Regions from separate parts of the Paenibacillus sp. FSL P4-0113 genome, predicted to be linked through region 4. Evidence: predicted binding sites of a transcription regulator. Region 4 holds the regulator's gene; each other region holds the start of a gene.
What was found. The regulator Rex, encoded in region 4, represses fermentation and respiration genes when NADH is low (regulators of the CRP and FNR family bind a similar motif). The targets are predictions, from matches to a motif close to TTGTGAAATATTTCACAA.
Positions count from the first base shown of each region.

Region 1: adhE (bifunctional acetaldehyde-CoA/alcohol dehydrogenase) is a predicted target of Rex. The motif match lies at 1,929-1,946, and genes of this name have one in related genera.
Region 2: MKX46_RS19865 (DoxX family membrane protein) is a predicted target of Rex. The motif match lies at 4,574-4,591, and genes of this name have one in related genera.
Region 3: MKX46_RS16650 (phosphoketolase family protein) is a predicted target of Rex. The motif match lies at 5,064-5,081, and genes of this name have one in related genera.

Region 1 covers NZ_JBBPAZ010000001.1:1,277,545-1,285,521, forward strand. The annotation lists gene adhE (bifunctional acetaldehyde-CoA/alcohol dehydrogenase) at 1-1,853, opposite strand, end outside; gene MKX46_RS05155 (Crp/Fnr family transcriptional regulator) at 2,112-2,828, shown strand; gene MKX46_RS05160 (DODA-type extradiol aromatic ring-opening family dioxygenase) at 2,967-3,734, opposite strand; gene MKX46_RS05165 (hypothetical protein) at 4,053-4,352, shown strand; gene MKX46_RS05170 (winged helix-turn-helix transcriptional regulator) at 4,476-4,820, opposite strand; gene MKX46_RS05175 (ThuA domain-containing protein) at 5,067-5,798, opposite strand; gene MKX46_RS05180 (sugar phosphate isomerase/epimerase family protein) at 5,819-6,787, opposite strand; gene MKX46_RS05185 (Gfo/Idh/MocA family protein) at 6,863-7,945, opposite strand; gene MKX46_RS05190 (sugar phosphate isomerase/epimerase family protein) at 7,938-7,977, opposite strand, start outside.
Region 2 covers NZ_JBBPAZ010000001.1:4,567,776-4,575,752, forward strand. The annotation lists gene MKX46_RS19840 (hypothetical protein) at 1-262, opposite strand, end outside; gene MKX46_RS19845 (hypothetical protein) at 460-759, shown strand; gene MKX46_RS19850 (alpha/beta hydrolase) at 1,031-1,855, shown strand; gene MKX46_RS19855 (dioxygenase family protein) at 1,948-2,739, shown strand; gene MKX46_RS19860 (hypothetical protein) at 2,812-3,735, opposite strand; gene MKX46_RS19865 (DoxX family membrane protein) at 3,951-4,469, opposite strand; gene MKX46_RS19870 (DUF3048 domain-containing protein) at 4,718-5,812, shown strand; gene MKX46_RS19875 (DUF47 domain-containing protein) at 6,001-6,615, shown strand; gene MKX46_RS19880 (inorganic phosphate transporter) at 6,629-7,618, shown strand; gene MKX46_RS19885 (hypothetical protein) at 7,651-7,794, opposite strand; gene MKX46_RS19890 (amino acid ABC transporter substrate-binding protein/permease) at 7,858-7,977, shown strand, end outside.
Region 3 covers NZ_JBBPAZ010000001.1:3,853,482-3,861,458, forward strand. The annotation lists gene MKX46_RS16620 (winged helix-turn-helix transcriptional regulator) at 1-269, opposite strand, end outside; gene MKX46_RS16625 (NAD(P)H-dependent oxidoreductase) at 445-1,050, shown strand; gene MKX46_RS16630 (tautomerase family protein) at 1,140-1,646, opposite strand; gene MKX46_RS16635 (PadR family transcriptional regulator) at 1,931-2,488, shown strand; gene MKX46_RS16640 (glycosyltransferase) at 2,679-3,830, opposite strand; gene MKX46_RS16645 (GntR family transcriptional regulator) at 4,183-4,905, shown strand; gene MKX46_RS16650 (phosphoketolase family protein) at 5,200-7,590, shown strand; gene MKX46_RS16655 (aldo/keto reductase) at 7,864-7,977, shown strand, end outside.
Region 4 covers NZ_JBBPAZ010000001.1:1,117,533-1,125,509, forward strand. The annotation lists gene MKX46_RS04320 (AAA family ATPase) at 1-879, opposite strand, end outside; gene MKX46_RS04325 (hypothetical protein) at 872-1,405, opposite strand; gene MKX46_RS04330 (cell wall elongation regulator TseB-like domain-containing protein) at 1,852-2,376, opposite strand; gene MKX46_RS04335 (amidohydrolase) at 2,414-3,715, opposite strand; gene MKX46_RS04340 (redox-sensing transcriptional repressor Rex) at 3,702-4,355, opposite strand; gene dinG (ATP-dependent DNA helicase DinG) at 4,399-7,266, opposite strand; gene MKX46_RS04350 (tetratricopeptide repeat protein) at 7,424-7,977, opposite strand, start outside.

The DNA of each region.
Region 1 (7,977 bases), 160 kb from region 4:
GTAATTACTGCGAACGATGTAACTTCGGAACCTGTACCCGATGTTGTAGGGATAGCTACAAATTGTGCTTTTTGGCCCAGACGTGGGTACTTGTAAATCCGTTTACGGATATCCATGAATTTTTGTTTTAAGTTATTGAAATCAGTATCTGGATATTCATAGAACATCCACATGCCTTTAGCGGCATCCATTGGCGAACCGCCGCCCAGTGCGATGATGCAATCCGGTTGGAAACGTCTCATCATTTCAGTACCACGTTCTACCGTAACTGTCGATGGATCTGGCTCTACTTCAGAGAACACTTCGATAGCTACTGGTGTTTGGCGCTGATGCAGATAATGAATAACACGATCTACATATCCCAGTTGTACCATCATAGGGTCTGTGATAATAGCTACACGTGTGATATCAGGCATTTTAGCAAGATACTGTGTCGAATTTTTTTCAAAATAGATTTTGGAAGGTACTTTGAACCATTGCATATTCACCGTCCGTTTCGCCACCCTTTTCACATTAATCAGATTGACTGCCGATACGTTCGACGAAGTCGAGTTACGACCGTACGAACCGCAACCAAGTGTCAACGAAGGAAGATTGGTGTTGTAAATGTCGCCAATCGCACCATGTGTGGAAGGTGCATTTACAATGATACGTCCTGTTTGCAAACGGTTTGCAAACCGAGCGATAACATCCTCATCGTTCGAATGAATAGCGGACGAGTGACCCATGCCCCCGAATTCCACGACTTCAGCAGCGCGTTGAATACCTTGTTCCGCATTTTTTACTTTATAGCAAGCCAATACAGGACTCAATTTTTCCGCAGACAATGGGAATTTTGTTCCTACCCCTTCAATCTCAGCGACCAAAATTTTAGTTCCTGTTGGTACTGTAATACCACTCATTTCAGCAATTTTCACAGCAGACTGCCCGACAATAGCTGGGTTCACTGCACATTTCTCGACATTCATAGCTCCTTGAGTGAGCTTAGCTGCTTCTTCTTTATTTACAAAATAGCAACCGTTAGCGATCATCAATTTTTTCACTTGTTCGAAGATTGGCTCTTCGATAATAACCGCTTGCTCCGAAGCACAAATCATACCGTTATCAAAAGATTTCGAGAGGATAAGATCGTTCACGGCCTGTTTGATATCTGCTGTTTTTTCAATAAAGCAAGGCACGTTACCAGGACCTACACCAAGTGCTGGTTTACCGCAGCTATAAGCTGCCTTAACCATGCCTGATCCACCAGTTGCCAAAATTAGCGCCACATCAGGGTGGTTCATCAATACATTGGTCTTATCCATCGAAGGTGCTTCAATCCATTGAATACAATCGGCCGGAGCACCATGTTTAACAGCTGCTTCGAGCAAGACGCGGGCTGCTTCCGCACTACACGATTGAGCAGATGGATGGAAACCGAAAATGATTGGGTTACGTGTTTTAATGGCAATCAGCGCTTTGAACATCGTAGTCGAAGTCGGGTTTGTCACTGGAGTGATCCCCATGATAATACCGACTGGCTCTGCTATCTTTTGAAAACTGTCAAAATCATTGTCTTCAATGACACCGACGGTTTTTTCATTTTTGATACTATGATAGATATATTCTGTTGCAAACATGTTTTTGGTGATTTTGTCCTCGTACACACCGCGTCCTGTTTCTTCAACAGCCAACTTCGCCAGGTACATGTGTTTATCCATCCCTGCGAGTGCCATAGCTTGTACGATTTCGTCAATCTGTTCCTGATTCATACTCATGAAAGCTTGCTGTGCCCGGTTCCCCCGGTCAATCAGCGTTTGAATATACTGCTCTGCGCTTTGCTCTTTTTGAATAACCTCGTTTTTAACAGCCATTTCCCTCATCCTCCTGTTATCTCGTGTACTATCTCTTGTTCACGCACTGATCGTAACACAGCTTTTCAAGATATATTGTGATTTTTTTCACAATCTATTTAAAATTTTATTTTATGAAGTGAATTAAATCACAAAGTTTGGAATTCTGCCACTTTTACCCCCTCTTCTTGCCCCAAAAACTCATTGCACAAGTATATAATGAATTTGAATTGATCAAGTTGCAGATAAAAAACATAGGATACAAAGGGGAAATGGACGATGAGAAACCCTACAAATGTAATGGAAGCCCGCGGCAACACCTGTTGCTTCTCGGAGGCCAGCTTCAACCGATTGCAAGTAATGATGAAAGATCGAGTTATGCCAGAAAGCTCGCATCTGTTCTGGGAAGGAGATACAGCGGATAAGCTGTTTTATATTAAGCGCGGACGCGTGAAAGTAACCAAAACAACGGATGAGGGCAAGGAACTTATTCTATATATGTATCAAAGCGGCGATCTTGTTGGTCAAGCCGATCCATTTTTCGGTACTAAGCATTCCTTTTCTGCTGAGGTTCTGGAAGACAGTGATATTGGCGTAATCGATCATACAGATTTGGAACTGCTTATTTGCCAGCATTGTGATTTTGCGATTGACTTTATGAAATGGATGGGTTCACATCACCGCATTACTCAGACTAAGTTCCGCGATTTGATGATGTACGGCAAGCCAGGCGCTTTATGTTCAACGCTCATTCGTCTATGCAATACCTATGGTGAGCCTCACGGCGAACATATCCTGATTCATAAAAAAATTACTCATACTGACTTATCAAATATGATCGGTGCGACCCGGGAAAGCGTAAACCGGATGCTTAGTGATCTACGTAAGAAAAATGCAGTTGAATATGATAATGGTATGATTGTTGTCAAAGATTTGGAAATGCTGCAAGGTGTATGTCATTGTGAACTATGCCCTCGTGAGATTTGCCGGATATAATAAATCGTTTTTTTATGTAAAAGGGAGTGTTATAAGCCACTATAGCTTATAACACTCCCTAATTTATTTCCACTCCCCTACTTATACAGGAGCAGTAGCGAAGCATTTTAATGACAGTCCTTCTTCTGGCAACACTCTTTAAAACTGTAAGCATAGATAACTTAAATTCCCCATCTCATAGCTTCTATGGATAACCTTGGCTTTGTTTGCAGGATTGCCACCCCCCATTGCAATAAACAACGGTACAAAGTGTTCTGCTCTGGGTACGGCCTGGCGAGCATACGGTGCTTCGCTTTCATAGTGATCCAAAGCCTCTATATCTCTACTTTGTACTTTTTCAATAATCCAATCATCAAAATCTATAGCCCAAGGTTCTGTTTTCGTTTCCCCCCATTTGACGATACGCAGATTATGAACAGTCACTCCACTACCAATGACCAGAATATCCTGTTCTCCCAGTCCTCGCAGCACTTCACCAATAGCATATTGTGCTTTGGGCGAGAGATATGGATTTACAGAGATCTGAACTACCGGAATGTCTGCCTCAGGATACATACGATACAACAATGTCCAAGATCCATGATCCAATCCCCTCACCCGATCAGTTTCTACGTCAATGCCCTTTTGTTCATATAATTTTTTCAGCTTATTGGCCAGTTCCACAGAACCATGTGCTGGATATTTCACTGTGTACAGTTCCGGTGGAAAACCGCCAAAATCATAAATGGTATCGTACACGTCATCCATCGAACTGATTGTCAACGTTTGTGTTTCCCAATGAGCAGTAAAGATAACTATTGCTTTAGGACGAATACTTTTCCCCAGTTGCTCTAAAAATGAAGTATAGTCCGTCTGTTCAATAGCAAGCATCGGTGAGCCATGGGCCAAAAATAAAGATGGCATCATATAAAGATCCCCTTATCATAAACAATTTATTTTATTCATCAAGTAACTTTATGTAAGTGATGATACATAAGTAATAGAGTCATGTCAACACAGATTTTAACATACACTTAAAGGTCAAAGATTCTATAAATAAAGATTGATATAGGTATAATGTCATAGTAATATGTAACTAATAAATTTTAAAATTTCACTTTATTTCGATACAAAGGACTGGTTTCTATGGAGATACATACTTCTAATTGCCCAAAATGCGGTTCCGTTTTTCGTCAAAACCTTAGAAACCTCTGTAGTACTTGTATTCAGGAAGAAAATATATTCTTGGATCGTTGTTCTAACTATCTATGGAAGCATCCTTCTACTCATACTCGCCAGCTCAGTGACGTAACTGGTACACCTATAGAATTGCTCACAGATTGGGTAAGAGCAGGCAAATTTCCCTCCACATACAGTCAGCTTGATTATCCTTGTGAGTCCTGCCGTTCCCCTATTTATGCAGGGAGACTTTGTCATTCCTGTCTGGGTACATTCCGTTCGGCCGCGCTGGATATTCAAACCCGTGTGCCTCGCCGTGCAACAGCAGCATTATTCTCAGTTGCAGGGCGCGTCAAAGGCTATTAAGTCGTGCTGCCTAAGCACATCATTTCTGCAAAATGGATAAGTAGTCCTAAACGCATATAAAAAACAGCCTTTTTTCTAGGAAAAGGCTGTTTTGCTATGAAAAACACTTATTTAGTTTGGTGCTCATCTAATCCATTCCTCAGCCCAAAATTGAATCTGTTCCATAACCGGCTGAAGTGCACGGCCTTTGGTTGTTAGCTCGTATTCAATGCGGACAGGAGTTTCTGGATATACATGACGTGTAAGAATTCCTTCATTTTCCAAATCTTTCATCCGCTCTGATAACATTTTGTCACTCATTGTGGGAATCAGATTGGAAATATCCTTAAACCGCTTAGGACCGCTCATCATGGATTGAATAATTAATCCATTCCAACGCTTGCCCAAACATGAAAAGGCGGTTTCAAAACGCGGACACATTTTTGTATATTGCGGTTGACTTTCCAAATTTTTCACCTTCTTTTGCATTTCGGTTTGATAAAGCTTTCCTTTTGTTAGTATATATCATTTTAGCATACTTTATCCCGAAAGAAAACACTTTCTTCTTAAATTAAATACCTGCGCCGATAAAGTTGCCATGACCAAAACTGATTATACAACAAACCAACACAGCAGGTATATGTCTAAATCGTTAAATACAAAAAGGCGGAATCCCAAGAGGTTCCGCCTATCAATCTGTTCATTATACAGCTCATCAATATGTGATGATTGTCATTATACCAACACTCCACCGAGAGGTCTTACTGGTTCACTTCTACCATATATTGGTTTGTTAATACTTGTCGGAGAAGTCCAACGAATGCTGTTTGCAATAACTTTCAAAATGTCAGGCTGGTAATAAGTCGGATAGGTCTCATGGCCTGGGCGGAAATAGAATATCTTACCGCTACCTCGGCGGAAGGTACATCCGGTTCTAAATACTTCGCCGCCTTCAAAGTTACTAACAAATACCAGTTCATCCGGCGTAGGAATATCAAAGAACTCGCCATACATCTCTTCCTGCTTCAACAATATTTTGGCGTCAATGCCTTCTGCAATGGGATGTGACGGATTCACCGACCAAATAATCTCCTGTTCACCTGCCACCCTCCATTTCAGATCGCAGCTAGTGCCCATCAGGGCTTTGAATGGCTTGGAAAAATGGCCTGAGTGCAGCACGATTAAGCCCATTCCTTCCTGCACTCGCTTGACAACACGCGCCGTAACTTCATCGCTCACCTGATCATGGGCTTTATGCCCCCACCACAGCAGCACATCTGTGGAATTCAAGACTTCTTCTCCCAAACCATGCTCTGCATCATCACGCAGTGTAGCTGTTCGAATGGCAAATCCCTCTCCTGCCAGGCCGTCAGCCAACGCTTTGTGTATCCCGTCAGGGTATATCTGTTTGGCTTCATCATTCAACTTTTCGTTCAAAAATTCATTCCAAATGGTGACGTTAATCATCAACATTTCCCCCTATTAGGTTAGACCCACCACATCTCGCTCAGCGGTTCTTCAATCAGTACCTGGCGAAGATTGTGGACAGCCTTAGTAAAGCCCTCTTCCACGGACATCAGACCATCTTCATGCTCAATACTCACTACATGATCGTATCCCACCAGGCGCAGAGCACTGATAATATCTGCCCAGGTTTTTACATCATGTCCATAACCCACAGTACGGAACTGCCAAGCGCGATCTAGCATTTTCGTATATTCCTGCATATCGGTAAGTCCATATTTATTTACATTAATCGGATCAATCGTCGTATCCTTGGCATGAAAGTGGTGAATAGCTCCCTCTCGGCCCAAAATTTGAACTGCCTGCACAGGGTCAATTCCCTGCCACCACATATGGCTCGGATCGAGATTAGCACCAATAACCTCTCCCGCAGCTTCACGTAAACGAAGCAAGGTCGCTGGTGTATGAACGGAGAAGCCTCCGTGTAGCTCCAATCCAATTTTAACATGATGATCTGCTGCAAATTTCCCCGTCTCGGTCCAGTAAGGAATAATTTTATTCTCCCATTGCCACTTCAACACTTCTTGAAAATCATTAGGCCACGGAGCCACAGGCCAGTTTGGATATTTCGCATCCTCATGATCTCCCGGACAGCCGGAGAAAGTGTTCACAACTGGAACTTCCAGCTTTTCTGCCAATCGAACGGTTTTAAGAAACGTATCATGATCAGCCTGGGCCAAATGCTTTTGCGGATGAAGAGGATTGCCGTGACAGCTAAGTGCGCTAATCGTTAGTCCGCGGGACTCTACTGCCTTTTTAAAATTTTTGAGCGCTGCATCATTCTCCAGCAATTCATCCGGCTTACAATGCTTATCCCCCGGGTTGCCGCCTGTACCGATTTCTACAGCATCCAATCCTTGAGAAGCCACATAATCCAACGCTTCCTCCAGCGAACGGCCACCGAACAACACCATAAATACTCCAAGTTTCAAAAGAAATCCCCCCTGTATCATATGTGAAAAAAGCTGCTTTCATTATAACGATGGTCTATTCGGGATAATTACGGCTTAGTCAAAATAGACAGCTTTTCCCGTACGTGCCGATTCATAGATAGCTTCCAAAATTTCAGTAACAACCAGTGCCTGTTCCGGCTTCACAAGAGGTTCTTTGTCGTCCAGAATAGATTCGATCCACAGGCGGGCTTCGCGGTCTGCTTCATTTTCCGTCTCTCCAGAGTAAAAGGCAACACCACCTGCATCCAGATCTATTTTCGTATCAAACAAACGGCTGTTCTTTTCTCCGTTAATGCGCAATCCATCCTGCATATCGGCTCCGCCTTCGGTACCGCATAACAGTGTCTTCGCTTCGCCAAACTCTACAACGTTCAATGCCCAGCTGGATTCCAGTACAATCGTAGCTCCATTTTGCATCGTAATAAAACCAAAAGCTGAGTCCTCTACCTTAAATTCCTCAGGGTTCCAAGGCCCAAAGGCATTTGCCGCATCTTTACGATCCCCTAGCTTATGGAAAGTTGAACCTAGTACGCTTTTAGGCTTGTAATTATCCATCAGCCAGAGTGTCAGGTCTAGTGCATGCGTGCCAATATCAATAAGAGGACCACCGCCCTGCTTCTCTTCATCCAAGAATACTCCCCAAGTCGGAACCGCGCGACGGCGTAGAGCAATGGCTTTGCCCAGATAAATTTCTCCAAGCTCTCCTTGCTCGACTAATTGCTTCAGGTACAAACTGTCATCACGATAACGGTTTTGATACGCTATGGACAGCTTCTTACCTGTGCGGTTGGCCGCATCAAGCATCTCCCGTGCTTGCTCAGCAGTTTTAGCCATCGGCTTTTCACACAGCACATGCTTACCTGCCTCAAGCGCCGCTACGGTAATTTCCGAGTGCGAGTCGTTAGGTGTACATACATGTACGACTTCAATGTCCTTATTTTCTAACAGCTTACGGTAATCGCTATAAACTTGCGAGCCATCAACACCAAACTTTTCTGCTGCCTCTTCAGCGCGCTCCTGAATGATGTCACAAAATGCAACGATCTCCGCACGCTTCTGCTTGGCAAGACTCGGCAAGTGTTTGCCGTTGGCAATGCCTCCACAACCAATAATCCCGATTTTAAGTGTTTTAGACATGAATATTTCCTCCCTGAGCTGCGTATTGTTGG
Region 2 (7,977 bases), 3.5 Mb from region 4:
GATTCATCTGGGGCTTTACGGGGACGGGGTTTGGATGTTGTATCTCCTCGCCTTCTTCGAGACGATCCATAAAATTCATCAGGGCTTCAACGAGTAGAATGGCTCCTGCGGCGATGATGATAAGAGTGGATAGGCTGATTTCTTCAAAGGGTTTGAGATCTCCGCCTGTAAAGGTGACAAACCATCCGATAATCGCCTGTGTCAAAAAAAACATGGACAAGGCAACCCATGCAATAAGCGTATAATTTTTTGCTTTATTCATTGCTTCCTCCTGCTTTATGAGCGTATTCCAAGCTGATGGAACCGCCATTTCGTAACAAAGACAGTATACGTGAGGAAGCGTCGGATGGCAAAAGACTTTATCTATAGCATGTATATTACCGTTGCATTCTCCTCAAACTGGATAGAGGGTGAGCACGTGGAGCAACCTGAATATAAACGTTGAGAGGATGTGGCATCATGAAACTGGAGAACCAGGCAGATTATTTAGTCCAAAAACGACTGGGAAACGCTTCGAATGGGAATAGCGGGGCGGCCTCGTCTACAAATGTGAGTCACCGGAGCGTTCAAGGAACATCTCCAACGTACCGTATAGTGGACGATATCGAAGTGGCTGAGGATACAGAATTTGCAGGTGAGCTAGGTGCACAGAACTACCGCAGCCTGTGGCATGAGGATGAACATAACGGCGACTCTTGTAAACTGCAGTGGGAAGGACGAACGGAGACCCACCAAATGTTCAGGAACAGCTACGAATAACGAATGTCACTTTAAATGTAGTGGATTCACTCACATAAGTGTAGTATAGCGTTCTCCGGAATCGCATCGGGGAGCGCTATTTGTTTACTTTTTTAACGATGTGAACTGACAGGTTGACAAGGAAGCAGGGCGATGATAGACTGACTTTACTATAAAACTTATTAAACTCATCGGAATTAAAGTGAATAAATATCCTGGATGGATATTCCACGTTACTATATGAGTTCGAATTCATAAATGTGTAGTGAAGCTTGAAACAGGGGGAATCAGGATGGAACGGCAAATTGGAATTCGTTTTGAACATGAAGAGCTGGCCGCAACAATTCATTATCCAAACCGTACAAATGAGGGAGAGCGTCAGAGACGAGTTCCCCTCGTTGTTATATGTCACGGTTTTGTAGGCAATCGTATCGGCGTAGATCGATTATTCGTCAAGACTGCGCGTGAACTGGCCGAAGGGGGATATTTTGTCCTGCGCTTTGATTTTGCCGGTTGTGGGGAGAGCACAGGTGAATACGGCAAGCAGGGGCTCGAGTCCATGATTAATCAGACACGTACCGTATTGGATTACGCCGTCAATTGTGCGGACATTGACCCGACCAAGGTGACGCTGATCGGTCACAGTCTGGGGGGCGCGGTTGCTCTTCTCACAGCCGTACGGGACAAGAGAGTACAAAATCTGGTCCTTTGGTCAGCAGTGGGCTATCCGTTCAATGACATCGTCAAAATTACGGAGCGAAGCGTGTACGATGAGTCTGTTAAAACTGGTCATGCCGATTATTTGGGCTATAAGTTTACGCCTGCTTACTTTGAGTCGTTAGCTCAATTTCAGCCGTTCCAGGAGGCCGTTAAATTTAACGGGGATGTGCTCGTCATTCATGGAACCTCGGATGATATTATTCCTGTCGATTATGCATTTCTGTTTCAAAAGATATTCTGGATGCGTCCAGAGGGACGCTGTGATAAAGAGATTATTTTCCAGGGAGATCACACTTTCTCGTCAGGTAAAGAGCGGCAACGGCTCATTGATCGGACGCTTGAATGGCTGGATGAACAGGAAAATATTCAACGTGATTGGCAGCACTGGATGATCTGATTTCAGTGTGTAACGGATTGTATTGGAAATTGCGCCTCCGCCGGAGTAAAATGGAAGAGTAACACTATACTGGCGTGTGGAGGTTGGCAGCGATGACATTACCCTCAATTTTTGTTGCGCATGGTTCACCGACACTGGCTGTAGAAAATAACGCATATACCAGCTTTCTTGCAAAGCTGGGCGCGAGCCTGCCCCGACCCAAAGGAATTGTCATTTTTTCCGCGCATTGGGATAGCCCCGATCAATGTATTGGCGCGGATGATCAGCATGCAGCGTTGCACGATTTCTATGGCTTTCCTGAAGAAATGTACTCAATCGATTACCCTGCACCAGGCGATCCAAAGCTGTATGAGGAGATAGAGCATCTGTTCAGTCAGCATAACTTGTTCCACCAGCCGGTTCGGAACCGGGGACTGGATCATGGAGCATGGGTGGTTTTGCGGCATATATATCCTGATGCGGACATACCGGTCGTACCGTTATCTATTGATTCTCGGCGCGCTCCTCAAGAGCAATACGAGATTGGACGGATGCTGGCGCCGTTGCGAGAACAAGGGATTTTGATTATCGGTAGCGGCGGATTGGTCCACAACTTGCGGACACTCAAGCAGACGAGTGAGCCAGCCGATTGGGCCGTTCAATATGATGACTGGATTGCACAGCAGCTTCAAGACTGGAATTTACGTCACTTATTCCAATATGACAAGAAGGCTCCATATGCCAAACAAGCGGTACCTTCTTATGGAATAGAGCATTTTTCACCTTTGTTTTATGCGATGGGGGCTGCGGATCAGGAGCGCTCCGCGCATAAGCTTTTTCAGTCGTATGTCCTTGGCTCGCTGAGTCTCAATTGTTGGGCTTTTGGTCAAGAAAGTGATACGTAAATGTAAAAAAGAACTTCCGAATCCACATGCTGTGTGGGAATGGAAGTTCTTTTGTGTTTTTTGCGTCTTCGATTAATTAGAAGGCACGTTCTTTTTTAGCCAAGTGGATACCTGCGAAGTACGTTGATCTCCATTTTGATCCAACAGTGTCATAAATGCTTTCAGCTTTTGAATATAGGTGCTCTTCGAATCCATATTACGTTGAACGAACCATTGATACCCTTTTTTGGCATACGGATGAATCTTCCCGGTATCATGATCGAATAATGGCGTATTGTTCGTGCCGTAGAAAGTATAGAAAAAGTACAGATCGTGCAATTTTTTTATAGCTTGTGTACGATTGGAATGTGGATATTGGTTTAAAAACAATTCCTGTGCCAGCACTCGTCCGGCTAACTGTTGATAGCCGATACGGAGCGCGGCATCTTTGGTAGCAGCCTGTCCGGATTCCATCGACATGATGTCAATATAGCTGCGGATATCTGCCGTGGTGTGCTTCCCGAATACTTTATATTTTTCATAGTTGATGATTGGGTAATACATGCCTTCTGCGGTTTCAAGTTTGTAGCCGGCATCTCTTGTTTGAGTTAGCAACTTTTTCAGGTTCGCATCGCTTGTACGGCTGATTACATTTGTGAACGAATCACCGGGTTTATAGATTTGATTTATTTTGGTTTGAACAGAGGTCGGGTATAGGGTCTGTGCATAGGAATCCAATTGCTGGTTCTGTGCATTTTCCAGATGAAGCACCATGAGGGTAGCTTGAGAAGCTGGAATGGATTGAATATGCTTTTGCAAATAAGTGAATGCCTGAGATAGCTTGCCGGGTTGGCCTAGTAGCTGCTCGAAGGTCTTGGAGATATGTTGTACACTTTCTGCCTGAGATGTCGTAGTAGACGTCGCCGCTTGGGCTGATGCCGTATATCCCGATCCCATAGTCTGCACTGTGAAAGTTACTGCTGCGAGCATGAGATAGGCTTTGGTGATTTTTTTCATGATATAACCCTCCATTACGTTCTTTGATGTAACTGTAGTGTATAGGGTAAATGTATCGTGAGCATTCCATGTTGTATCCAACTTGTAAACGTTTGGGGAGGATAATGAATCCGATAAAAGAGTCCGAGTTAGGAGGAGCTAAAATCCTCCTTGTGAGCATAACAGCGCAAAAAAATAACCATTATCCCGGAGGATAACGGTTATTTGGGGGATGTTTAAGCGATTTTTCGACTAGGGTCCGCTGGAAAGGTATCTTTATTTTTACCAAACAGTCCACGCAGGAAGGGCAGTACCCAACGGTCAAAGCCAATTCTTCCGGCATTTGCGCCAGCAACTACGAGGAAGATTTCAAACAGCAGGTAGATTGCATTGGTGCTTACTGTACCCGAGAACAGGAACGAGAAGTTCATAACCATGGCCATCAAAGCAGCCAGTGTAGTCAATGTACCGAGAAGCAGGCCAACCCCGACCAAGAACTCACCCAACGGGATCAGGACGTTGAACAAACCTACATTCGGCAGGGCAAAGGCTTCGAGGAACGATCCCCACCAGCCTTGTACAGCGGGATGGTCTCCACCTGTTTTAGCAATGGCCCCCGAGATAAATCCGCCTGCATCGAATCCACCTGTCAGCTTTTCAAGTCCGTGAGTCATCCATTCATAACCTAGATAAACCCGTACGACAGTCAGCAACCACATTGCGACTTTGTTCTCACGTAACCAGCTATTAAACATTCAAACCACTCCTCTTTCTTAATCTATAATGTTGGTTGTATTTCATTTTGTTGGGATGATCATCTTTGCTACACCTTTATTGTAGTAGGTTCAGTTACAGTTATTTGTGATAAAAATCACAAAGTATGAATATTTTTAAAATTTTAATGTCTTCAGATAAGTATTCTATAGAGAGGTCATGCTTCAATCAAGACAAAAACAGGAAATAAAGCTTATAATGAGAAAAATAACGAAGTGGAGGGATGAACTTGTCCGGGCCCATTTCCCAACGAAATCATTGGTTGCGTGTAATGGCCTCAGCTCTGTTATGCATGACGCTGATGTCTTGTTCTGCTATGTCCAATACGGGAGATACTGAACCCGTTCCTCAACCGACCAAGCATAAAACAGAGAAGGAGGCGCTTGAACCGCCGAAGGAGCAGTCTACTCCGGCATTTACAGCTCCGCTTACCGGTCTTCCGGTGGAGCAGCCAGTTTTGGAGCGACCGCTCGCTGTCATGATTAACAATGCTCCAGCAGCACGTCCGCAGGCAGGACTTAGTCAGGCAGATATGGTATATGAAGTTCTTGCAGAAGGCGGAATTACCCGTCTGGTCGCTTTTTTCCAAAGTCATGGCGGAGATGTAAAGGTTGGTCCGGTCCGTAGCATTCGTCCGTATTTGATTGAGCTGGGCGAAACTTATGGTGCGTTGCCGATACACGCAGGGGGAAGCACAGATGCCTATGCGATTTTACAGCAGCAGCGGAAGGAACATTTAGATGAGATTTCAAATGGAGGGGCATACTTCTGGCGAAGCAAAGATCGTCGTCCTCCGCATAATCTATACACGGACGTGAATAGACTGCGCAAAGGAAGCGATAGTAAAGGGTATGCTACGCATACGGACGTTCCAGTATATACTTACCTTAAATCCGGCGAAACCCCAGTTATGGTGGACGAGACTGCAACATCTTTACAAATCCGGTTTTTGCTTAAAAGCTACCGGGTATCTTATACCTATGATCCAGCGGATCAACAATATAAGCGTTTTGTGAACGAAAAGTCACATGTGGATCAAAATAATAACCAACAGCTCTCAGCAGCCAATGTCATTGTGATGAGCACCAGGCATCGAACGTTGGATGATGTAGGCAGATTAAGTGTTGAACTGGACGGCAGCGGAGAGGCCATGGTGTTTCAACAAGGACAGTTAATACAGGCTGAGTGGCAACATACGCCAGGTGATGCGATTCGTTTTATGAAGAATGGGGTTGAAATTCCGTTAACGCCAGGTACATCCTATATACATGTGGTGCCTGCAGATACACCACTAAAGGAACATGTAACCATAGAAGTGAATTAGAAAACGAATTACACCTTTTTAGGAAAAAATTGTCGGATAATGAGCTTATATGTCGGGCACTGTATACGTATATCATGAAATTTGCTTTTACAAACATTACAAAAACATTGATGAGTGTGATAAGATAGCAAAGGTTGTCTATTGCAGTCGAAACAGGTTGCGGATATTTTCGTAAAGGGGTAATCGTTATGAGATTGAAGAAAAAGGATATATTCTTCGAGACGTTGGAAAATATGGCAGATACGATCGTGCAAGCAGCCGATTATTTTGCCCAACATACTTCAAATCTTCAAGATGTGACTTTGTTTACAAATGAAATGAAGAAGTATGAAAATAAGTGTGATGATTACACACACACGATTATTACTGAACTGAACAAGACCTTCATTACGCCGTTGGAACGCGACGACATCATGGAACTGACAACAACCATGGATGATGTGTTGGACGGTCTTGAAGCGACGGCTTCCCGTTTTTATATGTACAACATTACGGAGCCGGACGAGTATATTGTGCAGTTCGCTGATATTCTGCGTCAATCAGCTTACGAAATTCAGAAAGCTGTACATCTGCTTTCACAGAAAAAATTGCTGGCCATTCGTGAATACACTATTCGTCTGAATGATTTGGAAAATCAGGGGGATGAATTGTTGCGTATTTGCATCAAAAACCTGTTTGCAACTGTAACTGACCCTATTGAACTGATTAAACGCAAAGAATTGTACGAACGCCTTGAAACGACAACGGATTCATGCGAGGATGTTGCAAATATGCTGGAATCCATCATTATGCGTAACTCGTAAGGAGTCCTTTTACATGGATACAAGTTTACTGGTATTGGGTATTGTTATTTTTCTTGCTCTGGCATTTGATTTTATTAATGGGTTTCATGATACGGCGAACGCGATTGCAACTTCGGTATCGACCCGTGCATTGACCCCGCGACGTGCGATTATTATGGCTGCGGTCATGAACTTTCTCGGGGCAATATTGTTTACAGGGGTTGCGAAGACGATTGGTGGAAGTGTGGCTGATCCAACCAAGCTTACGAATGGAATTGATATCGTCATTGCGACGCTGATCGCTGCGATTATCTGGAACCTCTTAACCTGGTGGTTCGGTATTCCTTCATCCTCTTCTCATGCATTGATTGGTGCATTGGCTGGAGCGGTGTATGTAGGTGCAGGATCGGAAAAATTAAACTGGAGCGGCTTCATCGGGATTGTCGAAGGACTTATTTTCTCCCCGTTGATTGCTTTTGTTGTCGGTTACATCGTGATGATGATTTTAAAATACATCTTCGCTCATCGTAGTCCGCATACGGTGAACAAAGGGTTCCGTACAATGCAGGTCATTACAGCAGCGCTTCAGTCGTTCACGCATGGTACGAATGATGCTCAAAAGGCGATGGGGATTATTACATTCGCACTCGTTTCGTCGGGGTATCAGGACCATTTGGAAGTACCCATGTGGGTAAAAATTTCAGCCGCAACAGCCATGGCGCTAGGTACATCTATCGGGGGCTGGAAAATCATCAAGACGATGGGAACCAAGATTTTTAAAATCGAGCCAATTAACGGATTTGCAGCCGACATTTCGGGAGCCTCTGTTATTTTCACAGCTACATTGCTTCATTTGCCCGTAAGTACCACTCATGCCATTACTTCGGCTATTTTGGGTGTGGGTTCTGCGAAGCGTTTTTCCGCTGTGCGTTGGTCGCTGGCCGGTCGAATTATTATTACTTGGGTGATAACGATACCGATTGCTGCGCTGTTATCTGGATTGATTTTCAAAATTCTTTTCTAGTTCGTTATTATTTCTTGAAAAATAGGTACACACTATAGAACACACAATAAGCTTCCGTCCGCTTTTTGCGGCAGGGGCTTATTGGCATTCTGGGGCAAAACGGCTTCTTCAAAGTTTACACCTCCAGATAGTTCCATGAAACGTTTTTCAAAAATACCTGACATCAAAGTAGTCAATTTTTAATAACTCCTGTAAAATAAACAGAAAACTTTGAACCGTTCAACTGACTGGAGGAAATTATGCAAAAATCTAGAAAACTAATAGCACTTATCATTTGTTTGTTTTTTGTGGTTGCCCTGGCCGGTAATTTCGGTGTAGTGGCACATGCAGAAAATAAAACAAAGTATGATATCGGCACG
Region 3 (7,977 bases), 2.7 Mb from region 4:
AAATTTGCTCCGTGAGCTGTTAGCGAGTATTCAACACGGGGAGGGATTTCTTTGAATACTTCCCGATGCACAAACCCGTCTTCTTCTAATTCTCTTAGCTGCTTGGTTAACATCGCTTGTGTGATATCAGGAAAGGCGCGTTTAATCTCACCGAATCTTCTGGTACCACGGGACAGAAACCATAAAAGCACTATTTTCCATTTGCCTCCAATGATTTTCTGAACCTTTGTTAAGGGGCAATCTGTAAAATGATTCAGATTCTCACTCATTTATTCCATCTCCTCCTCGTTTGTATCCCAGAAAACCCTATGAAATCAATTAGTATGATTTTTGATAGTATCTACTATAAATATGCCTACTTGTTGTTTCGATACCTTTGGCTTAACATTACATTAGCATTAAGGCTTTGACAAGCCATATGGAAATATTCTGGGGGCGAAGAAGATGAACATTAATATTCTATACGGTCACCCTTATCCTAAGAGCTTTAACAAAGCGATTTTGGAGCAGGTGATCGCTCATCTAAACGTACGAGGGGCGAATGTTAAGGTAAAAGACTTAATCCAAATGTCATTTAATCCGACGGTAGGCTTAAAGGATTTAGAGGCTAAGGTCACAAACGTATTGCCAGAGGAGATAGTAAAAGAACAGGAGGATTTATTGTGGGCAGATGCCTTGATTATTATTTCACCGGTATGGTGGGGCGGATTTCCCGCTGTTATTAAAGGATATATAGATAGAGTGTTCACAACAGGACTCATACGCTCTTCTGATGGTGTATATGGGCTTGAGGGCAAGAGGGCCTACTCGATTTTTACAACAGGATCGTCAGAAGACTATATTCGTATATCACGTCAGAAAGATATGCTCTACGCGGCGAACGATAATTTGTTTGGGTTCGCTAAGTTTTCGGATGCTGAGATTAAGCTTCTTTACTCGGTGCCGCGTGTAACCTTGGAGGAACGAAAAGCAATGCTGTTGGATGTCAATCGATTTGTCGATCGTATTTTTGATATGAGACCGGGAGAGGGGGGGCAGTACGAGGGATAGCCTTTCTCTTCAAGCTTTGGAGCATGATTTGGCTAGCCATTAGATTATGTAAACTGAAGGGTGTTACTTTGGAAAAATGAAGAACACCCTTATGGGTGTTTTTTCGTTAGATTTCCCGGTGTTACCCGTGTAATATTTTGCTTGATAGACTTAATTTTCTCCTCAGTAAAGACTCCTGAATCCAGCAGGTCCAGAATGGAGAGCACGCCGCCGCGAGAACCCCAGCTGCCTTCTTCAATGACCTGGAAGGATACCCACCAAGTCGGGGATGGTTCCGGTACGCCAAGTACTTGAGTCAAACTGCCAAGAATATTTTCAAGCACTTTTTTGCGAACGTCGTTAGGCCAGTCACCATCCATCACCAGAACATTGATAGTAATTACATCACGTTCTGGCTGATCCGACAGCAATTGCCCGCCAATTGCCATGTAATCTATTGGACGTTCAGTGAAATGGACCTGAAACCCTTCTCTTGCTGGCGGACAATATTGACCTACCTCTGGAACGAGAACTGCATCCGTCAAACCTTCTGCCAAAAGACGACGCTGTTCAAGCGTTATGCGGCCTGCTTGATAATTTACATTGATCATGGTCATGGTCTGATATCTCCTTATTGAGGTTTAACTAAGCGATGTCTTGGAATTCTTTATGATATCTGTATCCAAGGCTTCATCTTGGCAAACTCATTGGTATTTGTTGATATCGTTAATATAAAATGGTGATAAGCCCTTGTCAACACTAATTATTATAATAATATATATTTATATAATATATTGATTAGATGTGAAGCTAGTTTAAATGGGCTATAATTATGTCTAGTCTAATGAAAGCATGACATACTACAGAGATTTGCTAGAGGTACTAGGAGGCATAATTTACAATGGCGAGACAGTCAGGAAAAACCAATACAATGTTTGCGGTATTAGGCATTCTGAGTCTGGGTCCTCATACCGGTTATGATATAAAGCAACATATGGAGCAGAGCACTAGTTATTTTTGGAATGAGAACTATGGTCAGATCTATCCCAGCCTTGCAGAGCTACTGGATCGAAAAGATATTGCAGTCGAGGTCATTCGACAGAAAGGCAAGCCTGACAAGAAACTCTACAGCATTACCGATCAGGGAAGGCACACGTTGTCAGACTGGCTTTCTCAGCCAATGGAGCATGTGGTGATGCTTAAAAAAAATGAGCTGCTGTTGAGGGTGTTTTTTGGCGGCAATTCTTCGCCTGAAACGATTATAAAGCACATACAGGAGTATAAAGAAAAGCTAGTGGAAAGCTTGCATATTTTTGAAGAACTTGAACGTTGGCTTATCAACGTAGAGCATAAAGACCATAACCACAAATATTGGATGATCACAATGAGCTATGGTAAGAGTCAGTTTAGCAGTTTAATTAGTTGGTGCGATGATAGCATTAAAATATTGAGTTCTTAGCAGTAGGTAAAAACTCATATGTAATGAATAATCAGAAAGCATGCTGAACTATCATGAGGAATAGAAAACTAGTAACGACAATTCTTGTCGTCTTCTCCGCATAGGGCCTTGACTCCTCCATAAAGCTGCTTTGCCAAGTTGGGCTCGCACCTTTATGGAGGAGTTTTTTTATCCCGTAAGGAGGATGCAATTATTCCACCAGCTTTTCAGACTTCACCAGCATTTCTCGTAATACGTGAGCGACTCGACTTTTCCGGTTCGCTGCTTTCCTTTTTATCAAGTGTAATGACTTTTTGTATGCAAGAGTATGGCTTTGATCGTAGAACTGTTTGGCTGCAATGCGTAGTGTTCTTCTTAATAACAGTGCTGATGAGCGTGTTAACCTAGAGCGGAATCCCCTGCGCAATACCCGCAACGTATTTTTGTAGGTCTCAAAATCCTCGGATGGAGGGATAAGGGCAAATAAATTTAACGAGGAGTCATGGAATCCGTAGGTTTCATACATGATTCTCAGATTTTCCGTATTTAACACGTTACCTCTAAGATAGGTTGGATGTTCCTGATGATATCCGACCACCTCTTTGATGCAATAAAAAGGAATCTTCAAGCGATGTAGTCTATAGCCAAGGTCCCAGTCCTCGAGTCCATAGAGCACAAACCGTTCATTGAAACCTCCAATACGAATCAAGTGACTGCGTTTGATGGCTACACAACGAGTAACCAGCAGCATCCAGGGGGCTACGTCCGTTGAGGCAAATTGTTTCTGCGTATTCGGAGGAACCCTTGTGGGACTAACTACTTTAGACAGTGCACCCGTTTGGTGAAGGATATCTTCTGGGGTTATGATCGGAGTAATTTCGTTTGCTGCTTCATAGTCAGCATTCCATAAGTTGGACTGCGTAAGTATGTTGCGACATTGTTCTTTTTCTTCAGGAGAAAAGTCAGGGTAATAATGGGTAAAAGCATCGTCCCACGAGTGAGGAATGCCTGAAAGCACGGACTTGGGATATTTACGGTGATAACGGCTCACGATCCTAATAAATTCCGGTAATACTACAAAGTCAGCGTCGCAGAAGATGATGTATAGCCCTCTTGCACGGCGCAGTCCCAAATTTCGAACGGCAGATCGACCGCGTTGTTCCTGATGTGACACATAGATAAGAGGATAGGATGCTTTGAAGTCTTCGACCATTTCTCTCGTTCCGTCTGTAGAACCGTCATCAGCTACAATGACTTCGAATAGTTGCTTTGGATAGGTTTGTGTCTCAAATGAAGCGAGTGTAAGCAACAATTGCTGGACTCGATTATAGGTTGGAATGATGACGCTGTAGCGGATAGCCAATATGATCTCCCCCCCACCATTTTTATTAGTGAACGTATGAACAAGATAAATAATAACAATGTATTCAAGGATTTTAGCCTGGTCTAGTCAAACATCCCTCAAGGTTCGAAACAGGCTTGGTCTTATCGCGGAAGTTAAGGTGGGAGTTCTGTATTTTCTGCTAATTTGCAGGTACGTTCAGTGGTGTTATGTATGTATAATCATGGTATTATGCATAGAGATGTAAAGTAAAAGCGCGGGCGTTTCCTATCCGCTGAAAGCCCACTCAGCATACAGAAACAAACATGAGATGAAATGGGCAAGTTATGGTAAACTATATGGAGTTATAGAAGACCTGAAAGAGGAGTACTATATGACACAATTTGTCTATAAGCAAATTATTGACGATCTCAAGATGAAAATCTTTGCTGGAAAGTTTGCAGATATGAGATTGCCAGATGAACGTAGTCTTAGTGAGACTTACCAGGTTAGTCGTAGTTCAATTAAACGTGCTCTGACTAAAATGGAGAATGTCGGAATTATTTTTAAAAAACAAGGTTCCGGGACATTTATTAATCCATTATACATAAGAAATGAATCTATCTTTAACTACGAAGGCTCTAATCTAGGAGTCACTGATAATTTTCAAATGCATGGTAAAAAGCCAAAAATCAAAGTACTGAGTTTTGAGGTCATTCCGCCAACAGAAGAATTACAGCGCGATTTGTTCTTGGAGACTCATGATTTTGTATACAAAATTGTCCGCTTACGTTTGTTTGATGATGATCCTTTTATGATTGAAACAGGCTATATCCCTATTAAAATTGTTCAGAATTTAAATCAGACTATTATCGAGGGGTCCATTTTTAATTATTTGGAAGACTCGCGGAACTTGGCCGTCACCAAATCTTTTTTATCCATTTTTGCAGAACCGTCCCAAGAGAATGATCAAAAGCTGCTACATTTAAATGAAAATGAGCCTGTAGGTATTATGGAAGGTGTGTTCTTTTTAGATAACGGTACGCCATTTGAGTTTTCTCATATGCGATTTCATTACAAATATTTAAAATTTAATACCTTTGTATCGGTTCACTAATGATAAGACTGGAGAATTCTCCGGTCTTTTTTTTATAATTTTGAGAAAAGGATTGGAGCCTGCGATTGCAACGTTTATTACAAATTTTATTGGTTTATACTTCTATATATTTTAATGTAAGAGCTTTTTTACTGTCTTTTTAATTTATATTTCATAGTATGTTCAAAATTTCACAAAATTGGACCGTATCACTTGTGAAAAAGGTTGAATTTAATCGGCGCGGCGTTATGATGTACATGTAGATGAAATTTCCGGAAATAAATTACAAACAATACTACTTAGGGAGTGGACACCATGTCATTATCACCCGTGTTAGCAGATTATTCATCTAAAACATATTTAGAAAAACTTGATGCATATTGGCGTGCAACGAACTACATTTCGGTAGGTCAGCTTTATTTAAAAGATAATCCTTTGTTGAGAGAGCCTTTAAAAGATTCAGATGTGAAGGTTAAGCCTATTGGACACTGGGGCACAATTCCAGGACAAAACTTTATTTATGCACATCTAAATCGTGTTATTAATAAATATGATTTGAACATGCTTTACATTGAGGGCCCTGGTCACGGCGGTCAGGTTATGGTTTCAAATTCATATCTGGATGGAAGTTACACCGAAATCTATCCGCAAATTACGCAAGATATCCCAGGTATGAAGAAATTGTTCAAACAATTCTCTTTCCCTGGCGGTATTGCTTCACATGCTGCTCCTGAAACACCTGGATCTATCCATGAAGGTGGAGAATTAGGCTACTCCCTTTCTCATGGTGTAGGTGCCATTCTGGATAATCCTGATCTGATTTCGGCTGTTGTTATTGGTGATGGCGAAGCTGAAACGGGTCCACTAGCCGCTTCGTGGTTCTCTAACAGATTTATCAACCCGATCACGGATGGTGCAGTGCTGCCAATCTTGCACTTGAATGGCTTTAAGATTAGTAACCCAACGATTATGTCTCGTCAATCGAAAGAAGAATTGACCTCATACTTTAAAGGTTTGGGCTGGGAGCCATTCTTTGTTGAAGGTGAAAATCCGGATCACATGCATCCAGAAATGGCGAAAGTATTGGATACGGCCATCGAGAAAATTGAAGCTATTCAAAAGAATGCGCGTGAAAATAATGATCTTACTCGTCCAGCGTGGCCGATGATTGTATTCCGTTCACCTAAAGGCTGGACGGGTCCAAAGGAATGGGACAACGTGCCGAATACAAATTCATTCCGTGCCCATCAGGTTCCAATTCCGGTTGATCAAAAAAATATGCAGCACGCACCTGCTTTGTTAGAATGGTTGAATAGCTACAGACCAGAGGAATTGTTCGACGAAAACGGTCGTTTAAACTCTGAGCTTGCTGAAATTCTGCCTACAGGCGATAAACGTATGGGAATGAACCCTGTTGCGAATGCGGGTAACCTCATTAAAGACTTGAAGTTACCGGATTTCCGTAACTATGCGCTGGATAATTCCGTACCTGGTAAAGTGATTGCGCAAGATATGTCGGTTTTAGGGAAATACGTTAAAGATGTGGTTGTCTTAAATGAAGAAAATCGTAATTTCAGAATCTTCGGACCGGATGAAACAATGTCTAATCGCTTGGCTCCTGTTTTTGAAGTAACCAAACGCCAATGGATGGACCAAATTATTGAACCTAATGATGAATTTTTGTCGTCCTATGGCCGCGTAATTGACTCCCAATTATCCGAACACCAGGCTGAAGGATTGCTGGAAGGTTATGTGTTAACTGGTCGTCATGGTTTCTTTGCAAGTTACGAAGCTTTCCTGCGTGTGGTTGACTCAATGATCACCCAACACTTTAAGTGGCTGCGTAAAGCAACGGATCAAGGATGGCGTGCAGATATCCCATCATTGAATGTCGTAGCAACTTCAACGGTGTTCCAACAGGATCATAATGGGTATACACACCAAGATCCAGGTTTGTTGGGTCATTTGGCTGATAAAAAACCGGAATTTATTCGGGAGTATCTGCCAGCGGATGCCAATTCCTTGTTGGCTGTTTTCGACACCATTTTAAACGACCGTCAAAAGATCAATTTGATTGTTTCGTCCAAACACCCACGTCCACAATGGTTTACTGCTGATGAAGCGAAGGAATTGGTGGATAAAGGGTTGAAGATCATTGACTGGGCAAGTACAGATCAAGGTGGAGAACCTGATCTTGTCATTGCTTCTGCTGGTACAGAGCCAACGATTGAAAGTTTAGCTGCGATTTCCATTTTGCATGAAAAACTGCCTGAATTGAAGATTCGGTACATCAACGTGGTAGATTTGCTGAAACTGAGAAGTCAAAAACTAGACCCGCGTGGATTATCTGACGCCGAGTTTGATCACTTTTTCACAAAGGATAAACCAGTAGTTTTCGCTTTCCATGGTTACGAGGGTCTGATCAAAGATCTGTTCTTTGATCGTCACAATCATAACTTGCATGTACATGGTTACCGTGAGAACGGCGATATTACGACACCATTTGATATGCGTGTATTGAATCAAATGGATCGTTTTGACTTAGTGAAGGAAGCTGTTCTCAACTTACCTGACGCTGGGAAGTACACCAACATTGTGGATGAAATGGATGCTACGGTTAAGAAACATCATCAATTCATTCGCGAAGAGGGCATTGACTTGCCAGAGGTAGAGAACTGGGTATGGAAAGGCTTGACCTTGAAATAAAAATTAAGACGCTTCAACTTTGTGTTGGACAACCAAGCAATTCAGCATGAAGTGGAATATATGATTTGGTAGCGGTATACGAGTGCCTGACTCCTTGAATTCAAGTATGATTTCAACGGGGATCAGGCACTTTTTGATGTAGCATACAGAGAATTTAATAGGAAAGTCACGAACTGGTGGGTAATAAGTATAGGAGGAACCGAGTCATTTGCTGTATTTTTCTGAGCATTAAAGGTGCTGCGGTATAAGAGAATAGTAAAGGAGGCTGTTAATATGAACGATCCAATTCCGGAGAAGGTATTGAATGATGGCACTAAGGTGCCCGTGATTGGATTTGGGACTGCTGGATTGAAGGGTGCAGATGGAGTCAAGGCAATTACCAGCGCG
Region 4 (7,977 bases):
TGCCGCTTCATTCATTACGCTCTCCAGCTGTGCGCCAGAAAACCCATAAGATTCCTCAGCAATTTTATCCAGATTCGCATCTTCCTGAATCGGTTTGTTTTTGGCATGAATTTTAAGAATATGAAGACGGCCCTTCTTATCAGGCAAATCCACTTGAATATGACGGTCAAAACGCCCTGGGCGCGTTAAGGCGCTGTCCAGCATTTCTTTACGGTTTGTTGCCGCAATGATCAAAATCCGCGGTGTATCTACCGAGTAAATACCATCCATTTCTGTCAGCAACTGATTCAAAGTCTGATCATATTCTCGTTGCTGTCCACCCTCACGTTTACCACCAATTACGTCGATTTCGTCAATAAAAATAATTGCATTTTCCTTCTTTTCCTTGGCTGCACGAGTACGTGCCTCCCGGAACAACTCACGCACACGACCTGCTCCAACACCAACGTACATTTCAACAAATTCACTACCTGAGGCTGCAACAAAAACAGAATTAGTATAGTGTGCCGCTGCCTTAGCCATCAGTGTTTTTCCTGTTCCCGGAGGACCTGTGAGCAAAACGCCTTTTAATGGACGGATACCAAACTTGGAGATTTCATCATGTCGATTCAAAAAATCCAAGGCCTCACGCAGCTCCTGCTTAGCGCTTTCTTGCCCACCGATTTCCTCAAAAGTCAGCTTGTCCGGGCCATTTTTTTTACGTTTACGTTCTTGCCCAGCACCTACGGCCAAGCCTCCACGAGCATGCATGAGCATTAACAAGCCGCTGAACATCACACCAGCAACTAGAAGAGGGATAATATTTACCCCAATAAAAACGAGAAATATAATGGTTACCGGCACAATGCCGATTAATATTTCCTTGATCCATCTAGGCATTAGGCCATACCCCCATCTGCTGAGATTGACGTGGCAAAACGATAAACTTGGTCGCTTTCCCTTCGCTGAGTCGGATATAGACATTGTTCGAATCCATGTCGGTATCAGCTTTGATACCCGTCTTTTTCTTTTTCATATGCTCAACTGTAGATGAAATTTGAGTATACTTTCTATTTTCCATCGCTTCGGCTACAGGAAACATAGCCTCAGACCACCATTGATTCAGTGCTGTATTGGAACGGTCTGCAATATCGAGCTTAATGGTGCGGCTGCCAATGATGGATTGTCCTTTTTGCTTAACTACATCGACCAATCCGGCCACATCCGCCTGCGGTTTGAGATCTAGTTTCAATACAACCTGATCCTGTTTAATATCTATTTGAGCGCTTGTCACGCCTGGATATTGAGAAACCAGTTTTTCCAGAGGACTTTGCATTGTAACCTGACGGTAAATGAACCATCCCCCAAATAGCAGCAAAGCTGCCAAAACTGCCGCCACAACGATAGGAACTGCACGCAATTTCAAACAACATCCTCCTCTCAAAATGTAAAACTCAGAAGAAACGGGACGAATGTCAACAAACAACCAAATTGCATGATCTTACAGTGATCAGCAATTCTTTTTTCTATCATTTTTGTCTATCACTTATAAAATATAGTATATCATAACGTATATCTAAAATCGAAGGCAATGTGTGGAGGAGTTGTGATGAGGCAAAATCTTTGGTTATGGTGGAGGTGGGACGCTGCGTGTAGGATTTGATCTTACGATCGCTGTTGCCCGCCATAAAGATGAATTTGCCTTAGGAGAGAAGTTGGGTAGGTAAAGATGCTTCGCTGGCATTCAGCTCATCTTTACGGCATAGCAAGACTAAAAGACGTAAATACGAATTTCATCGCATTTACGTCTTTTTCTTGAGCTTTTAATCATTTACTAGTCATTCATTCCACATCTGCTGATCCTCAACCAGCTTAGTTATTGGGCAAAGTATACTTTACCCCCGTCGCTCCCCCATCTGAAAAACGGTAAAAGGCATAGTAATGATGGCTTCCATCATCGTAAAACAGCTGCCACACATATTCGCCATTGAACACACTCGGCTGGAGGCTTACAATTTTTACACCTGGAAGCTGCTGCTGAATTAGCGACGTCATTTTTTGCTCGTCGACTCCGTTCTTCAGCAGCTCGGTATGAACACCGCTATTATCTGCGGCAGGTACGTTAGGTTGTCCCTCCACTTTTTGAAAAGGAACCCATACCATTATATTTTCATTCTGTGCATTTTTCCCTTGAACCACCCAATATACCTGATCCCACACAGACTTCCATGTTTGAGTCGTGCTAACCAGACCACCTGATTGCTTGGCCTTAATGATAGCGGCATTTTTCTCAGCCACCTGGTCTTGAGTAACATAGGAATAATACCAGAAAATGCTGACCAGGATCAGTATCACGGCCAAAATGGCGACCGCTATCCATTTTTTCTTATTTTTCAAACCCGTGCTTCCTCTCTAAGGGGATGTGACACCTGAATTAGCGCGACAGCAGCCCTTCAAAGGCGGCTTGTGCCTCATGTTTGATACGTTCCTCGTCCATAGTCAGGCATTCGCCGTTTTTCACAACCTGACGACCGTCTACCCACACATGAGCCACGTCCTTGGCGCTTGCAGAGTATACCGCATGGGAAATAAGATCTGTACGCGGCAAGAAATGTGCCTGATTCAGATCCAACGCGATAAAGTCAGCCTTGTTGCCTGCTGCCAACGCTCCTACTTCTTTTAAACCAATCGACTTTGCACCGTATTCTGTTGCCAGACGCAGCGCTTCACTTGCAGGAACTGCCGTAGGGTCACCGGATACACCCTTGTGAATAAGTGCTGCCAGACGCATTTCCTCGAACATATCCAGGTTATTATTGCTGGCAGGACCATCCGTTCCGAGAGAAACCGTAACCCCTGCACGCAGCAATTCAGGCACTCTTGCCACACCACTTGCCAGCTTCAAGTTGCTGCCAGGATTGTGGGAAACCGCTACACCACGTTCTGCCAGTAAAGCTATTTCTTCGTCGTTCAAATGAACGCCATGGGCAACAAGCGAAGGACGGGAGAAAAAGCCAAGCTTATCCAAGTGTGCAACCGGACGCAAACCGTAGTCGCGTACGTTTTGCTCTACTTCGGCGATCGTCTCAGACATGTGCGTATGCAGTGGCAAGTCCAGATCATGCGCAGCTTGTACGAATTTTTCAATAAACGCAGGTGGACATGTATATGGCGCATGCGGTGACATCATCGTTGTAATACGGCCGTCTGCTTTACCGTGCCAGTTACGCGCAAAAGTCACGGCCTCTGCCAGCTTGATTCGCTGTTCTTCCTCCGAACATAGTCCAATTGCTCCACGCATCAGACTTGCACGAATACCTGACTCTTCAGCCACACGAGCCACCTCATCCATATGATCGTACATATCGAGGAAGGTTGTTGTTCCACCTTTCAGCATTTCCAGCACAGACAAGGACGTACCCCAGTACACGTCTGTAGATGTAAACTTGGCTTCCATAGGCCACATTTTTTCCTGAAGCCATACTTGAAGTGCCAAATCATCTCCATGCCCACGCAGTAGAGACATCGCCGCATGACCATGAGTATTGATCAGACCAGGTAAAAACAATAGCCCTTTACCATCGATCGCTTCCGTCTCTTCCTCACCCGCAGGCAAGGTTTCGCCAATATAAGTAATACGACTATCCTCCACAATCATAAAACCATGGACTACCCCTGCTTCTGGTCCATTTACGGCAAAAGATCCGTTTTTAATCATCCATTTATTCACTGTCATATTGTGCTTCTTCCTTTCCGTCCTCCAAATAATAAGCGAGGCTAAGCAAATCAGTTGTAAAGTCTGTGGCATGAATCCGAATGTTGGCTGGTGCCTTGAGAGTAGTCGGTGCAAAGTTCAGGATCGCTCCAATTCCGCTATCAATAAGCCTATCAGCCACGTGCTGTGCTTCAAAATCAGGTACGGTAATAATCCCGATTCGAATGTTTTTTTCTTTCACAGTCGCTTCCAGTTCATCCATCGGTTGCACGACCAATGTATTGATCTTGGTTCCTACCTTATCCGGAAACGCATCAAATACCGCCACAATCTTCATATTGTCTTTTAAATAAGCGTTATAATTCGAAAGGGCTTGCCCCAGATTACCCGCTCCGACCAATACTACATTAATTTGTTGGTCGATTTTCAGGATATGGCGTATTTTCTCAATGAGATAAGAAACATCATAACCGATACCCTTCCGACCAAAATCTCCAAAATAAGCAAGATCTTTACGGATTTGGGCCGGGTTCAAATCTAGCCTCTGTCCCAGCTCTTGAGAAGAGACCGTAGCCACCTCCCGTTTGTGCAGTGCATTCAGATAACGTAAATATACGGGTAACCTCCGTACGACAGCCTCTGAAATTTTATCTGATTTCATACTTGCTCCCCCTAATTGTAACGAACATACTTATGTCCGTCCGTTATGCCTCTGTCTCCGGGGCGGATTGGAGCCATTCGGCGATGCGGGGCACCATTTGCTCCGATGGCATATGCTCCATTTTTGGTCCCGGTAACGAGTACAAAAAGTGCTTTCCGTAATAGGATTCAATCACACGCGTATCATAAACGATAACGACCCCGTGGTCGTTCGCTGTACGTACCAACCGACCAAATCCCTGTTTGAAGCGAATGACCGCTTGCGGTACAGACAGCTTCATAAATGGATTCTTCTTCTGCTGCTGGAGCAGTTCGCTTTTTGCCTCCAGCAGCGGGTGATTCGGCGGTTGAAACGGCAAGCGAACAATGGCTAGACAAGTCAGAGCCTTCCCCGGAATATCGACGCCTTCCCAGAAACTGCTGGTCCCCAGCAATACAGAAGCTTTCGCTTCCTGAAACCGGCGGGTTAGCTTGCTGCGACTTCCACTGTCCACACCTTGTCCCAGCACAGTAATTTCGCTGGATGCTAAGGCCTCTTTGAGCGGCTCATACACTTGCCGGAGCATCCGATAGGACGTAAACAGAACGAGCATTCTCCCACGTGTCGCCTGAGCAGTCGCTCCTAGAGAGCTAACGAGCATATCTACAAAATGCGCATCTCCTACACTGCCCTTCACACTTGGGAAATCCCGTGGAATAACCAGCAACACCTGATCCCTGTAATTAAAGGGTGACGGGAGCTGCGAAGTCATCAGCCGCTCTTGATCTGCGGCCTCCTGTAAGCCGAGCTGATCGATCATGTACTGAAACGACTTATCTACCGACAAGGTAGCAGAAGTCAGAATAATGCTTCTTTTTTTGTCAAAAAACATTTCTTTCAACTGGCGGCTCACATCGACGGGTACCGCATAAAATTGCAATGATTTACTACGGAATTGCCCGCTTGCCTCGAGCCAGTATACGGTTGTTTCATCATCGAGTCGGATAAAAAAGCGCAAATTTTCTCGAATCCCCGCCAAATCCTTGAGCAGACCCGTGATATCTGTAATAAGGCTATCCGCCGCATAATCGTCATGTTCTTCCTTGACGTCCAGCATCAGCTTGTCGCCCTTGCGCAAAATTTCGCTCATCGTTACATATAGCTGATTTTCCAAAGCTCCCGCCTGATCCCACTTTGCAGGCTTGGCCGAAGGTTTGAGACGGGAAGAAAACTGTCCTGTTTCACCCGGTGTCGCATCACTTCGCTCCGGCAACATGCCAAACAGCTTGTCGCTTAGCAGGTCCCAAGTTTCCTTCACCTCTAACACGAGCGGATACAGCTGGTCGATAGTTGAGGCCCAATCTGCCGACTTCTCGTGCCCCGATTTCGCCAACTGTTGACGAAGTGAAGGCAGTTGTCCATTCTTGCTGTCTTTGAACAGTCGCGTCAGTGTATGCACGAGTGTGAAATATTTCATATGCATACCTAGGTGTTTACCAGCTACTTCCTCCAGGTGATGGGCTTCATCTATCACCAGATGTTCATAGCTCGGCAATAACTGATGACTGGCTTTGACGTCTGTGAACAACTTAGAGTGATTCGTAATAACAACATCCGCTATTCCTGCTTCATGGCGTGCACGATGATAATAACATTTGCGGAACCATGGGCAGGAACGACCAAGACAGGACTCTGAATCACTCGCCACCGTTTCCCAGAAATCCCCTCCACGGTTGCTCAGATTCAGTTCTTCATCATCACCGGTTTCTGTTAGCGTCAACCAGACGATCATCTGAGCCGCTGTAATTAAATCTTCCTTCGGTGTAGCGAAGTCTCTTCTGTTTATTTTATGTTCAAACTTACGCAGACACAAATAATGTCCCCGACCCTTGAAAATAGCAGCCCGGAACGGAAACGGAATCACCTTGGTCAGCATCGGAATGTCGCGCTCGCGTAATTGCTCCTGCAGGTTGATCGTATGTGTACTCACCATAACGCGCTGTCCCTTTTTCACACTGTGATACAGCGATGGGAGCAAATAACCCAGAGACTTCCCTGTTCCTGTACCTGCTTCAATCAGCAGATGCTTGTCTTCACTCAGTGCCTGATTCACACCCTCAATCATCTGTATCTGCGCCTCGCGCTCCTCATATTGACTCAAGGATGAACGCAAATTGTCCCGCACATCATCCATGTACTCCTCAAAGGTAACACCTGACAGTGGATTCGGGTCATCTTCTCTACGCGGAGCAGCTAGCTCCGTCCAATCTTCCACTTTTAGCGCAAGCTGACGAAAAAACTGATATCCCTCCAAATCCTGAATAGGATCAAGCTCTTTCTCTTCACGCACCCCATCAAGAAACCATCCAAGGTCACTGTCTTCCTCTGCAAACAAATCACTAAGCCGCTGTATCGTTATCAGAGGTAATGCTTGAAGCTCACCCAGACACTTTAAAAACACCTCGGCCGTAGCCAATGCGTCGCTGTCTGCTTGGTGAGGGCGATCATGTGCCAGCCCGAACTCAGAAGACACAAAACCCAACTGATACGAAGATAGTGATGGAAACATAATTTTCAGAAAATCCATTGTATCCAAGATTCTTCCGCTAAATGGCAAGTATCCGCACCGATCCAGAGCGTTTTGCAAAAAATTAAAATCAAACGCCACATTATGACCGACCAGTACAACATCGTCCAGCATAGGCACAAGCTCCATCATCATTTCTTCAAGTGCAGGTGCATCCTTCACGTCATCGTCTGTAATTCCGGTCAATCCAGTGATAAAAGGTGGAATAGATCTGCCAGGGTTTACATAAGAGCCGTAAACACGGGAAATGCTGTTATCATGATCTATAATTGCAAGTCCGACTTGAATGATGTCATCCGCGGACTGGGTGCCTGTCGTTTCAAAATCCAATACCGCAAATTTCATTCGGGCTTAATCCTTTCTTATGACACTTACAAAAATAATAACTCCGTATATTAGCATAGCAGAAGATCGCGTGTTTGGAAATTAAGACAGCCAAAAAAGACGATGCATACGCCGCCTCAGGAGGTGGGCATGCATCGTCTTACTCGGTGTCTGACAACTACATCCAGGTCATTATGGAGCTGTCGTATCGAAGCTTTTCGGTACCGGACAAACAGGCTTCCATATTGTGCAGCGGCTCGGGTAACGCAGGATCGAACTGATGTGCGAGAGCAAAACATTTTTGCGCCTCCTCTACGTCAGCCTGCTTTGCCAACAGACAGCCTAGCGCATTATAGATGACCGCTTTTAGTCCTGCCTGCTCAGTCAGGTCCAGCACCTTCTGAAAATGGTATACAGCTTCTGCTGGATCATCTAGTTGAAAATAGGCCATTCCCATATACATGCGACTCTGCCAACTGTTCGGAAAATGCTGTAGTACCTGCTCAAATTGTTGGATCGCCTCAGGGTACATAAGTAATCGATAATACCCTTGCCCCCGACTAAAAGCCGGCAGCTCTTTTTCAGGCAGCTCCGTGTCAGACATATCGGTCTCCGCGGAAAAGCCGGCCGCACGCAGGCACACCATTTTTTCCTCAAAGGCCAGCCACTCATCCATAATTCCGTCACTCATTCTCCGCAGCAGACTCCAGTGCTGTAGCAGCTCCTGCCTGC